2 regions of the Lactobacillus sp. ESL0261 genome follow, and region 1 is predicted to be linked to the other one. Evidence: riboswitches for the same ligand, from Rfam matches in the RefSeq annotation. Region 1 holds a riboswitch; the other holds the start of a gene.

Region 1 (5,563 bases):
ACAAATATTCCCAGCGATGATCACGCCCAAACCTTAAAGGTTTCTAATCAAATTTCTGATGCCCTTAAATCAATTTTTGCCTTATCAGAAAACTATCCGGACCTTAAAGCCAACCAAAACTTCTTGAAACTGCAAGAAGAATTGACTAACACTGAAAACAAAATTGCCTATTCAAGACAACTTTACAATTCTTCTGCTGCACTTTACGACCAAAAGCTGTTAACTTTCCCGTCTAATATTGTTGCTCACATTCACGGCTTTAAGAAAGTTGACTACTTACAAACCAGTGAATCTGAAAAAGAAGTACCTAAAGTTAAGTTTTAAATACCAGGTCAACTTTTATGTTATTTCAACAAATTGCCAGCAATAAACGTAAAACCGTTGGGATTATGGGATTATTTATCATTATTTTGGCACTTGTAGGGGCAGGACTTGGTTATCTTTTTGGCAACCGGCCTGTTTTAGGATTAATTATTGCTGTGGTTTTTAGCTTGATTTACATGCTAATTGTCCTGCCTAACCCGGCCAATATGGTTATGAGTCTTAATCATGCTCAAGAAGTCCAAGAGCAAGATAATCCTGAACTGTGGCACGTTGTACAAGATATGGCACTGGTCGGTCGGGTGCCAATGCCGCGAGTTTTTATTATTGATGATCCTAGTCCTAATGCTTTTGCAACCGGACGTGATCCCAACCATTCTGCTGTGGCAGTTACTCAGGGCTTACTTGACATGATGAACCGCGAAGAACTGGAAGGCGTTTTAGGTCATGAGATTTCTCACATTAGAAACTATGATATTTTAGTTTCTACTATTGCCGCAGTATTAGTTGGTGTCATTTCTTATTTGTCAGGTATTGCCAGTCGCTATATTTGGTGGATTGACGATGATCGCGACAGCGATAACGACAATGGTGGTACTATTGTTGTCATTTTTAAGATCGTGGCTATTGTATTTGTGTTAATTCTGGGTCCTATTTGTGCCAGTTTAGCGCAAATGGCATTATCGCGAAATCGGGAATATCTGGCTGATGCCTCTTCAGTAGAATTAACTCGCAACCCGCAAGGACTGATTTCTGCTTTAGAAAAGATTGACGGTTCCGAGCCCATGAAAAAAGCCGACCCTAGCAGTGCCGGCATGTATATTGAAGATCCTGTACGTAAAAAGCGCAGTTTTGCTCACTTATTTGACAGTCACCCGCCAACAGCTGACAGGATTAGCCGCTTAGAAAAAATGTAATAAAATAAAGCAACCTTTTTAGTCAAGGTTGCTTTTTATTTTAAGTTGATGTTTGCCTGTCTAAATAATTCGGCCCGCATTTGGACTGGCGTTTCATGATAATATTCACTAAATTTTTTATAAAAGAAGGACTTGCCACTGTAACCTACCCGTGCAATTATTTCTTTTACGGAAATATCTGGTCGGGCAAGCAAATTTCGCGCCTCTTGCATACGCCTTTCATCAACATGTTCGACGAAACTTTTACCAGTTTTTTGTTTAACCAAACTTGAAAAGTAATTAGGATTAAAGCCAAAATGTTTAGCAGTGTCATTAAGTGTTATGTCAGTAAAGTGCGCATCAATATAATTTTCTAAATCAGTTTGAACAAATTGATGGTTGGTCACAGGTGCTGTCGCTAAATCTTGATTTCTAACTGCAGCAATTAATAACAAGTTTAACTCTGCTAAAATTACCTGACGGGTGTAAAGATCCTGATTAAGATATTCATCAATTACTTTTTTTAGTGCGTTTGCAGATATAGACAGTGCTGTACTATTCAAAAATAATAAGCGTTTTTGATTATAAGCGTCAGTAATTGCCTTAAAGACCTTTTTTTCACGTGAATCCATGACAGAATAGTTTCCCAGAAAATCCAGCATCTTAAAATTACGGTTGAATTCCAACTTAACTAATATATCATTTTCGCCCTGCTGCAATATTTCATAATTACTTTTTCTCTGTAAAAAAACGATATTGCCAGCCTTAAGCAAAAAATTCTGATTATTAATTCTGGCTTTTACCGATCCCCGAGCTTCATATAAAATAGTTGAAGCTGTAGTTTGGTAGCGATGAACTCCAGTATTGCGATTTTCCAAAAATACTCTAAATAAATCAAAATTAATATTTTTTGGTTTGATTTTTACTTCATTAGTGTCGGACTTAGTTGAATCCAAAATACTGGCTAAATATTGTTCAAGTTTAACTGCTGCCATTATTTCACCTTCTTATTCAAATTTTAGAATATATAGATTTATTATATAGCAAATTTTCATCTTACTAATAGAATTTTGTTATTTAAATTAAGGAGAGAATACTAGTAAATGTAGACATCAATTTTTCTTTTATGTATAATGAATTTAACATCGGGGTGCCGCAAAGGCTGAGAACAGACCCGTCGAACCTGCTATGGATAATGCCAGCGAAGGGAAAACGAAAGATTTTACATCGTCAGGCATTGTCCTGACGATTTTTTTTGGTAACTAAATTGATTAAATTAAACAACCTGAATTTTTCATACGATAAGCAAAACAAAATTTTATCAAATATTAATCTCACTATTCCCACTGGAGAACTTTCACTATTAGTTGGTCCAACCGGCTGTGGTAAATCTACTTTATTAAAAATTTTAGCGAATTTATATCCCGAATTTGCGGGCCAATTAACCGGTACCCTAGATTTAGGCGGATTAAAATCAGCTATGATGTTTCAAAATGCCAGTGAACAGTTTACGATGACAACGCCACGTGAAGAAATTATTTTTGCACTAGAAAATCTGTGTCTTAATAAAACTCAATATACAAAACGCTTGAATGAAGCTGTTCAGTTCACACAGATTGATTATTTGCTTGATCAAAAAATTAATACAATGTCTGGCGGCGAGCAGCAAAGAGTTGCTTTAGCTGTACTTGTTGCGATGAATGTCGATCTTTTTTTACTTGATGAACCCTTTGCCAGCTGTGATCCAGCTGCTCGCAAATTCTTAATTGCTAAATTAGCTTACCTGCGTGATCAAGGGAAAACAATTATTTTAAGTGATCACGTATTAACTGACTATGAAGGCCATTGTGATAATCTGTTTCAATTTCAAGGTAAAGATTTGGTGCAACTTTCTGCTAGTGAAAAAGAAAAACTGCTACAAAAAAATACGGAATCCGTTTCTTATAATTTTGCCTTACCTGAAGAAAACAAAGAAATTTGTTTTAAACTCAAAAATACAGAGATTACACAAAATCGTTTGCTTTTACAGCAGGAACACCTAAACATTTTTTCTGGTAAAACTACTCTTATTACTGGGGCAAACGGGGTTGGCAAAACGTCACTTTTTAACGCACTGACCAAAATGATCCCATATGCAGGCAGTTTAACTTATCACAAGCAGGAAATTAGTAAATTATCAGCTCGCAGGTATCTCCTTAAAGTAGGGCAAATTTTTCAAAATGCGACCGATCAGTTTATCAATGTTTCCGTTGCGGATGAAATCAATTTAAGCAAAAAGCAACGAACCAATAATTATTTCACTGATGATAGGATAAATGAGGCTTTAGCCACCCTTAAGCTTGATTCACTGCTCGATCACGTGGTTTATTCATTATCTGGCGGGCAACAAAAGAAACTGCAAATTTTACTAATGTTGATCTCTGATCAGGATGTATTGCTAATTGATGAGCCCCTTAATGGGTTAGATGCGGACTCCGCTAACAAAGTAATGGCTTTATTAAAAGAAAGTCAGAAAGCACGCAGTCAAACGCTTTTAATTATTAGTCATGAACTAAGGAATCTGGCAGATTGGTGTGACTATCATCTCATCTTTAAAGACCAGCATTTAACCTATGTGAATAAATGAGGTGTAATCATGAATCCCAGTTTTAAATTTTTTCTAGCACTAATTATTTCGATAGAAATATCTCTTAAATCAAGCTTGTTAACCAATCTTTTAATCATCTTTTTTTCCATAATTTATCTAATCTACAAACACATCAAATTGAAGAACCTGCTTTTAACGTTATTAATGCCCTTAATTGCTGCATTTACGGTTTTTGCTACTTTATATTGGTTTGCACCTCAGCCTAATTTGCAAAATGCACTGAGTTTATCCAGTCGTATTTACGTCTATACGTTGACTATCTACTGTGTATCAATAGGAACTACTGCCACGGAATTAGCACGTTCTTTTGAGCAGAATTTTCATTTACCCAGTAAGTTTGCCTATGGAGTTTTAGCAGCTCTTAATATCGTTCCCAGAATGAAGGAAGCAGTTAAACAAATACGCACTGCCGGCATGATGAGGGGCGTTTATTTAAGCTTTTGGTCACCTGTTTTATATTTTAAAGCTATTCTTGTTGCGCTTAATTCGGCAGAAAATTTAGCACAGGGCATGGCTTCTCACGGCTACCGTGAGAACGCCCAGCGGTCAGTTATCGTGCCTGTGCCCGTTCAAAAAAGTGACTGGCTTAAGTCGATTGTTATCCTGTTTTTAGTTAACCTGGCATTATTTACATTAAAATAAAAAAGTGGACCTGCAGGTCCACTTTTTCTTTAGCCTAATTTATTTTGCCATAGTATAGCCTGTGACATTTATTTTGACTGACTGATCTGCATTGACGAAAATCTGAGGTTTTTCAGAAGTATAATACCGTTCTGAAAATACCAGCTCACCGTCATTTAAGAAAAATTCAATTGAACTGGTATCAATAAATACCTGAATTTTCAAATTGGGCTTTGGTCTCAATCTGCCATAACGTTGAGAATCATCTGCCGGCTTATCAGCTCGAGTTAAAACTACTTCGTTATTCCTTTTGTTCCAACTTAGTGTTACCAAATTTTCCTGCTCATTTTTGAGTACAAAATTAATCTCACTGCCAGACCAATTTTCAGTTTCAGCTGTCAAAAGCAATTCCAAATGCTGCGAATCGGAAACATTAATCTGCTTTAACGAAGTCATCAACTTTTCATCAATTACTTTTTCTTGCCGCAACTGTTTTAATTCTTCAACTGGCTTCATATATAGCTGATTATTCTTTAAAGTCACTTCTCTGGGCAAGGTTAAGGCACCACACCAGCCATCAGCCTGTTCAGGAAAGTCAGCGTGCCACATATCAAGCCAGCCAAAAACAATGCGCCGGTTATCAGGTGTTAACATGGTTTGCGCTGCGTAAAAGTCATGACCATGATCAAGTTCTTGAAACGCTCCGTGTTCAAACTGGTTTTTGTGATAATCCATCTTGCCGATGAAATATCCCGTTTGATAAAGATTAAGATACTTTTTACTCTTTGCTGCAATCCCCTGTGGTGAACACAACAGAACATCTTGCCCATTAAGTGAAAAAAGATCCGGACACTCCCAGGTATATCCTTCATTATCTCTTCCCTGAGAAACTGCAATTGGTCCTAAATATTCCCAGTGCAATAAATCGGTTGACTTATAAGTAATTGCACGACCCAAACCTGCCTTATCTTGACTGCCAACAATAATATAATATGAATCCCCGTGTTGCCAGACTTTCGGATCACGAAAGTGCTGTGAGTTATCAGCCGGTGGTACGGCAATCACTGGATTACCACTG
Region 2 (5,563 bases), on a different contig from region 1:
TATGATAATGAGTCCGGTTTTGTAGCCCAAATGATCAGAACACTGCAAAAGATTGCACAGCTAGGTTAATTCCAAAAATTAACTGATATTTTTATCAATTTATAACTGTTTATCATCAATAAAAAATGGTTCTGCCAAGTGCAGAATCATTTTTTGTGTTTTTTAAATATACTAGTCATTTTTCAACCATGGCGCTGTGAGCATTTGACTAACGGTTTGCTTAATATCATTGCTTTGGGCAATCAAAGAAATTACTGCAGCCCCAGCTGCCTTAGTTTTAGCGATTGCGTTTAAGTCGCTAGCGGTAATCCCACCAATAGCAACAATTGGCCGAGCAGTATTTTTAACCAGTTGGCTTAAGCCGACAATACCAATTTCGGGATCAGCGTCACTTTTAGATTGGGTGGCATAAATTGGACCGCTGCCATAATAATCAATTCCGCTAATTTTATTGGCTTGTTCAACTTGCGTTAAATTCGAGCAAGAATAGCCGATAATCATTTGACTGCCAACTTCTTTAATGACCTGTCTGATTTCTTCATCGCTTTGACCAACATGGACGCCTTCGGCATGAACTTGTTGTGCTAACTGAACATCATCGTCAATGAAGAAGGGCACGTGATATGCATAACACAATTGGTGCAGCTTTTGCGCCATAGGGAGCCTCTCGGCTTCACTTAAAGTTGAATTAGGACCCTTGTCCCGAAATTGAAAAGCAGTAATACCTGCAGCAAGTGCTTCTGCGACTATGCCCGGTAAAGTTTTACCTTCTGGAACGTCCTGACTGCCACAAATAAAGTAAGCATGTAAAAAATCAGTGTTAAAGTCTTTCATTATTTCTCCTAAATTACTGAGCCCAATGATTTAAAGGGCCGTGACCATGACCAACTTGAATAGTTTCTTTAATAGTTTTGGTAACGTACTTTTTAGCAATTTTAATTGCTGACGGTAAACTTTGACCTAAAGCCAGCTGAGCCGTAATTGCTGCAGCTAACGTGTCACCGGTACCATGGGTGCGCTCGGTATGTATCCTGGAACTGCTGACCCAAAGATCAGAACCATCAGCAAATAAAGCATAATCTTTTACTTCTGCGCTACTTGCGTGGCCGCCTTTAATTAGCACATTTTTAACTCCCATATCTTGTAATTTATGAGCTAATTCTGAATATTGGCCTTGATCTTGTACCTTGATGCCAGTTAAAGTCTCCGCTTCTGGCAAGTTGGGTGTTATTAGATCTGCTAAAGGCAGCAGCTCGTTCTTAACGGTGGCGACAGCATCTTGACTTAATAATGGTGCGCCCCCCTTAGCAATCATCACTGGATCTATGGTAATAGGACCAAAGTCATACTTTTGCAAATTAAGTGCAACTTGGTGAACGTGATCTGCATCGCCCAACATTCCTGTTTTACAAGCACGGATGTGGAAATCTTCTGCCAAAGAGGCGAATTGGGCATCGATCATTTCTAAAGGCAGTAAAAAAGATTTCTGGACGCCCAAAGTGTTTTGTGCTGTCACTGCTACTACAACAGCTGTACCAAATACTTTTTGCATTTGAAAAGTTTTTAAATCAGCCATGATCCCGGCACCACCACCAGAATCTGTACCGGCAATGGTTAAAACTTGGGGAAAAGAATTAATTTTTTCAGTCATCATAAAGTTCCTTAATCAAAATCAGCAATTTGTTCAATATCTGCAACTTTTACTTTATATAAATAATCCATGAGATACATGCCAAAAGTAGCGGGCCCAACATTGGGGTGATCTTGAACTACTAATTGACCGGCACAACTGAAAACTAAAGCACCTATCTGCGCTGCTTCAAACGGATCGTCAGTGACTGCTGTAAAAGCTGTCACAATACTGGTTAACATGTCACCAGAACCCACATGGGTTTTAAAAAGGGGTGAACCATTATGAACATGGGCTATTCTTTTACCGTCGCTAATTGTATCTGTGGAGCCGCTGGCAATGACCGTACAATGATATTTCTGAGCAGTTTTCATAGCAATTTCATCAATATCACCAGAGCCGGAGCCTGCATCAATGCCCTTTGAACTCCAATCAAAGCCACCTAAGGCAGCTATTTCACCAATATTGCCCCGAATAATACTGGTATGAAAAGCCCATAAAAGTTTATCTGTGATTTTATAACGATACTCTACGGCACCAACGGCTACAGGATCAAATACTATGGGTTTATTGTATTGGCGTGCCAAATCTTCCACTTTTTTAATGTGGTTAATTTGCTCTTTGGTTAAACAGCCAATATTAACTGCTACGGCGGAAGCCATTCGCACTATTTCTTCGGCTTCAGCGACCTCATTGCTCATAATTGGCGAAGCACCAATAGCATTAACGGCATTGGCCACGTCTTGAACTGTTACAAAATTAGCAATGTTGAAAATAACCGGGTTTTCTGCTCGCAATTTGTCTAATAATTCTAACTGCATTTTATTACTCCTAATTTAATATCCTTAAAATTTTTGACTAATAAAAAAACTTTGGCATATGGAAATGCCAAAGCTTAAGCAGTTTTGACACGTTCCTACGCAAGTATTAACTTACAGGTTCAAAGGGTCTGAAAAATTTTCATCTCAGCCAAAAAGGCACCCCTCGTGTTATCGCTTACAATTATAGCGTATTTTATTGCTTATTACAACGTTAGGTTGATAAAGATACTATTTGTTTATGTCATAAGTACTAGAATTTTAGTTATTATTAAAAATGTGCTAAAAAGCAAAAAAAGGATAGTGATTATAGTTAATTTTGAATAAAGTGTAGTTAGTAATAATTAACAATTATTTAATTTGGAGGAGAATAATCATGAATTTCACTGATCGACTACACGAAGCGGGGAAGGCATTGTGGCATAAAAGTATGGTGCATCCATTTATTAAGGAATTGCAAAGTGGCGAACTTCCAATTGCAACTTTTAAATTTTATCTGTTGCAGGATCGCTATTATTTAAGAGAATTCAGCAAATTGCATGAATTGATTGCGGCAAAAACGGATAATCAGGAAGTAAAGGAATTTTTACTGGCAGGGGCGCAAGACTTGAAAGATGTCGAAATATCAGTGCGCGGCCATTTTTTTGAAGAATTAAACATAACTGCGACTGAAATTGCTGAAACTCCGGTGGCGCCAACAGCTTATAACTACGTTAACCATATGCATATGACGTTAAAGCGATCTGGTGTTAAACCAGCGGTGGCAGCACTTTTACCATGTTACTGGCTCTATCAGGAAATTGGCCAAAAAATGGCAGAAAAGGGCTCACCGGTTTCTTATTATCAGGAATGGATTGATACTTATGATGGCGAGTGGTATGGTGCCAACGTAGCAAAAATGCTGCATTTAACCAATTCTTTGGCTGAAAGTGCCACTAATGAAGAACTTGAGCAAATGCAAACTGCATTTGTACGCAGCAGCTATTATGAATTGCAGTTTTGGCAGATGGCTTATGAAAAGCAAGATTGGAAGTAACTTCTGTAAAAACCGCTTTTATTTTATTCTTACTTGTCTTTAGTCAATTTCATAATAAAATTTTGATATTGGACAATGTAATTATTGTTCAAAGTCCCAGGAAAGTGTGCAACTTGGAGAAAATAATGTAGATTTACCTAGTACTGTTAATGGTGATTTAGGAATTTCTAAAATGTGGGTTACTAGTGGCAGCATATATTATGCACTAAAAGCAACTGATCTTAAACCTGTATTTCTAGTCTATAATTGGTCTGGAGAGCTAACAATGCACTACTATGCTAGTGGAAGCAAAAAAGCAAGAACCGTCAGTTATAGTGCTCGCGGTATAGGCCGATGCCAAACTTAGCCGCAATATTCTTATTCTTGCATTCGTAGATGACATGGCTATGCCACTTTAAGCGGCAAAATTGATGGCTTCATAGGAGATATAATGTTTCCGAGCACCGCCTTTTAAATGAGAATAATAAAAATGAATGATGAACAATTTTTTAAATTAAGAAAGATACTAGATTTTTTAAAAAAACAAGCTCCGACAGCTATTATCGAAGAGAATGTAAATAGCGTTGAAAATTTTAAGGCAGAATCTGTTGATGAGTATAATAGAGCAAAAAGTTATCTTGGCGAAAATAATAGTTCGTTTAAATCTTTTCATGTAAGTGTGGATTCCGCAAAAGATTTCTTGCGTTTATTGAATTTGCTGGGTGCAATACATGCCAATTTTAATATACGTTCAAAGCCTTTTATAATAGAAGGAGAAGAAAGCAGCAAGGTGCTAAAAAGAGAGAACGACTATTATAACAACTGGATGGAGTGTTTTTCAAACTATGAATTTATGATAGTTGATTTTGATGAAACTGCTTTAGACCAGGATCAATATTACGGTTAATTTCATTAATTCATCAAAAAGGCAGTAACTGATATGACCCCAAATTTGTCCTAAATTTTGGGGTCATATAGCTTAAGCTGCCTTTTTTAGTTCAGTTATTTCGCATTGTTAAAATCATTATATTAAAAGCTAATATGCTATTATTCATCAATTTTTTTAATATAAATTAATTTTGCTTTTCTTAATATGCCACGATCTTTAAATAGAAAGCCATAATATCTACTATTAATTTTTCCGACATAATAAAGCGTATCATAAGATCCTTGATTATCAGTAGTTATTTTAACAGAAGCAATTTTTTTATTATGTAAGCATTTATATGTGTCTAAGTTATATGAATATTTTCTTTCGCCAGCACTAAGATATACGGTTTTTTCTAAAGAATTAATTCTATAATAATGTATAAAGCCCATTCCAATGCCTAAAAAGAGAAATGTTAAAATAAATACAGTTATAGTTTTTGTTATTTTTTCATTTTTGCTCATTTTTAATATGTTAGGAAGAGAGAAAAAATTATGAAAACAGAATTTAAAAAATATAAACAGTCATCTTTATTAATAGTAGCCTTAATTATATCACTTTTGGGGTTTTAAGAATTAATGCCGTTTTTGCATCAAATGATAATATGCCTGAGATGAATAATACATCGGCAGAGCCTTTTGAGCTTGTCGCAACATATAAAAAATATAGCAACAATTGACAGCGCAGTAGTTATTGAGGTCAAAGGTGACGATGTAACTCTCATTAAAATATATGGAAAATAAAGATATTCCTGAATTAGCCTACAACAAAAAATCATTCCTTTTGTAAATAATCAAATTCGAAAATTGCAATTTTGACCACTACACCCCAATTCAGCAATTTACAGCCTGCCAAAACTATTGGTAAAGATTGGAACGATGTGCTAGTTAATAGTAAAAAACAAGAAAATTCTACTATGCGGAGATACAATTAAATAAAGACAAAACAGATAGTGTTGTGATTTCCAATAAGCAGGTAATACAATCCACAGGTATAGAACTTGAATAGCACTACTTTAAAATCTAATATCGCTTTTTACCATATATCACTATAAAAGTGATTAAATATGGTATAATATAAGTAAAGATATTGGAGGCTTTAAAATGAGTGCAACAATCGTTAAACTACTCAAAAGCAAAAATATAAGCGTCGCTAAAGTCGCTGAGGCCAGC

The links. Region 1 has a riboswitch for thiamine pyrophosphate ahead of F5ESL0261_RS00665 (ATP-binding cassette domain-containing protein). Riboswitches for the same ligand answer to the same signal wherever they lie in the genome.
Region 2: another riboswitch for thiamine pyrophosphate. It lies ahead of thiM (hydroxyethylthiazole kinase); the one in region 1 lies ahead of F5ESL0261_RS00665 (ATP-binding cassette domain-containing protein).

The regions. Positions count from the first base shown of each region.
Region 1 covers NZ_REHN01000002.1:45,097-50,659, reverse strand. Annotated here, with positions in the region: gene F5ESL0261_RS00680 (LemA family protein) at 1-324, shown strand, start outside; gene htpX (zinc metalloprotease HtpX) at 342-1,238, shown strand; gene F5ESL0261_RS00670 (AraC family transcriptional regulator) at 1,274-2,212, opposite strand; TPP riboswitch at 2,354-2,444, shown strand; gene F5ESL0261_RS00665 (ATP-binding cassette domain-containing protein) at 2,485-3,843, shown strand; gene F5ESL0261_RS00660 (energy-coupling factor transporter transmembrane protein EcfT) at 3,853-4,506, shown strand; gene F5ESL0261_RS00655 (sucrose-6-phosphate hydrolase) at 4,546-5,563, opposite strand, start outside.
Region 2 covers NZ_REHN01000014.1:31,717-37,279, reverse strand. Annotated here, with positions in the region: gene gap (type I glyceraldehyde-3-phosphate dehydrogenase) at 1-69, shown strand, start outside; gene thiE (thiamine phosphate synthase) at 172-837, opposite strand; gene thiD (bifunctional hydroxymethylpyrimidine kinase/phosphomethylpyrimidine kinase) at 848-1,651, opposite strand; gene thiM (hydroxyethylthiazole kinase) at 1,663-2,451, opposite strand; TPP riboswitch at 2,527-2,625, opposite strand; gene tenA (thiaminase II) at 2,825-3,484, shown strand; gene F5ESL0261_RS09510 (hypothetical protein) at 3,591-3,830, shown strand; gene F5ESL0261_RS09505 (hypothetical protein) at 3,954-4,370, shown strand; gene F5ESL0261_RS09500 (hypothetical protein) at 4,511-4,855, opposite strand; gene F5ESL0261_RS09495 (helix-turn-helix transcriptional regulator) at 5,495-5,563, shown strand, end outside.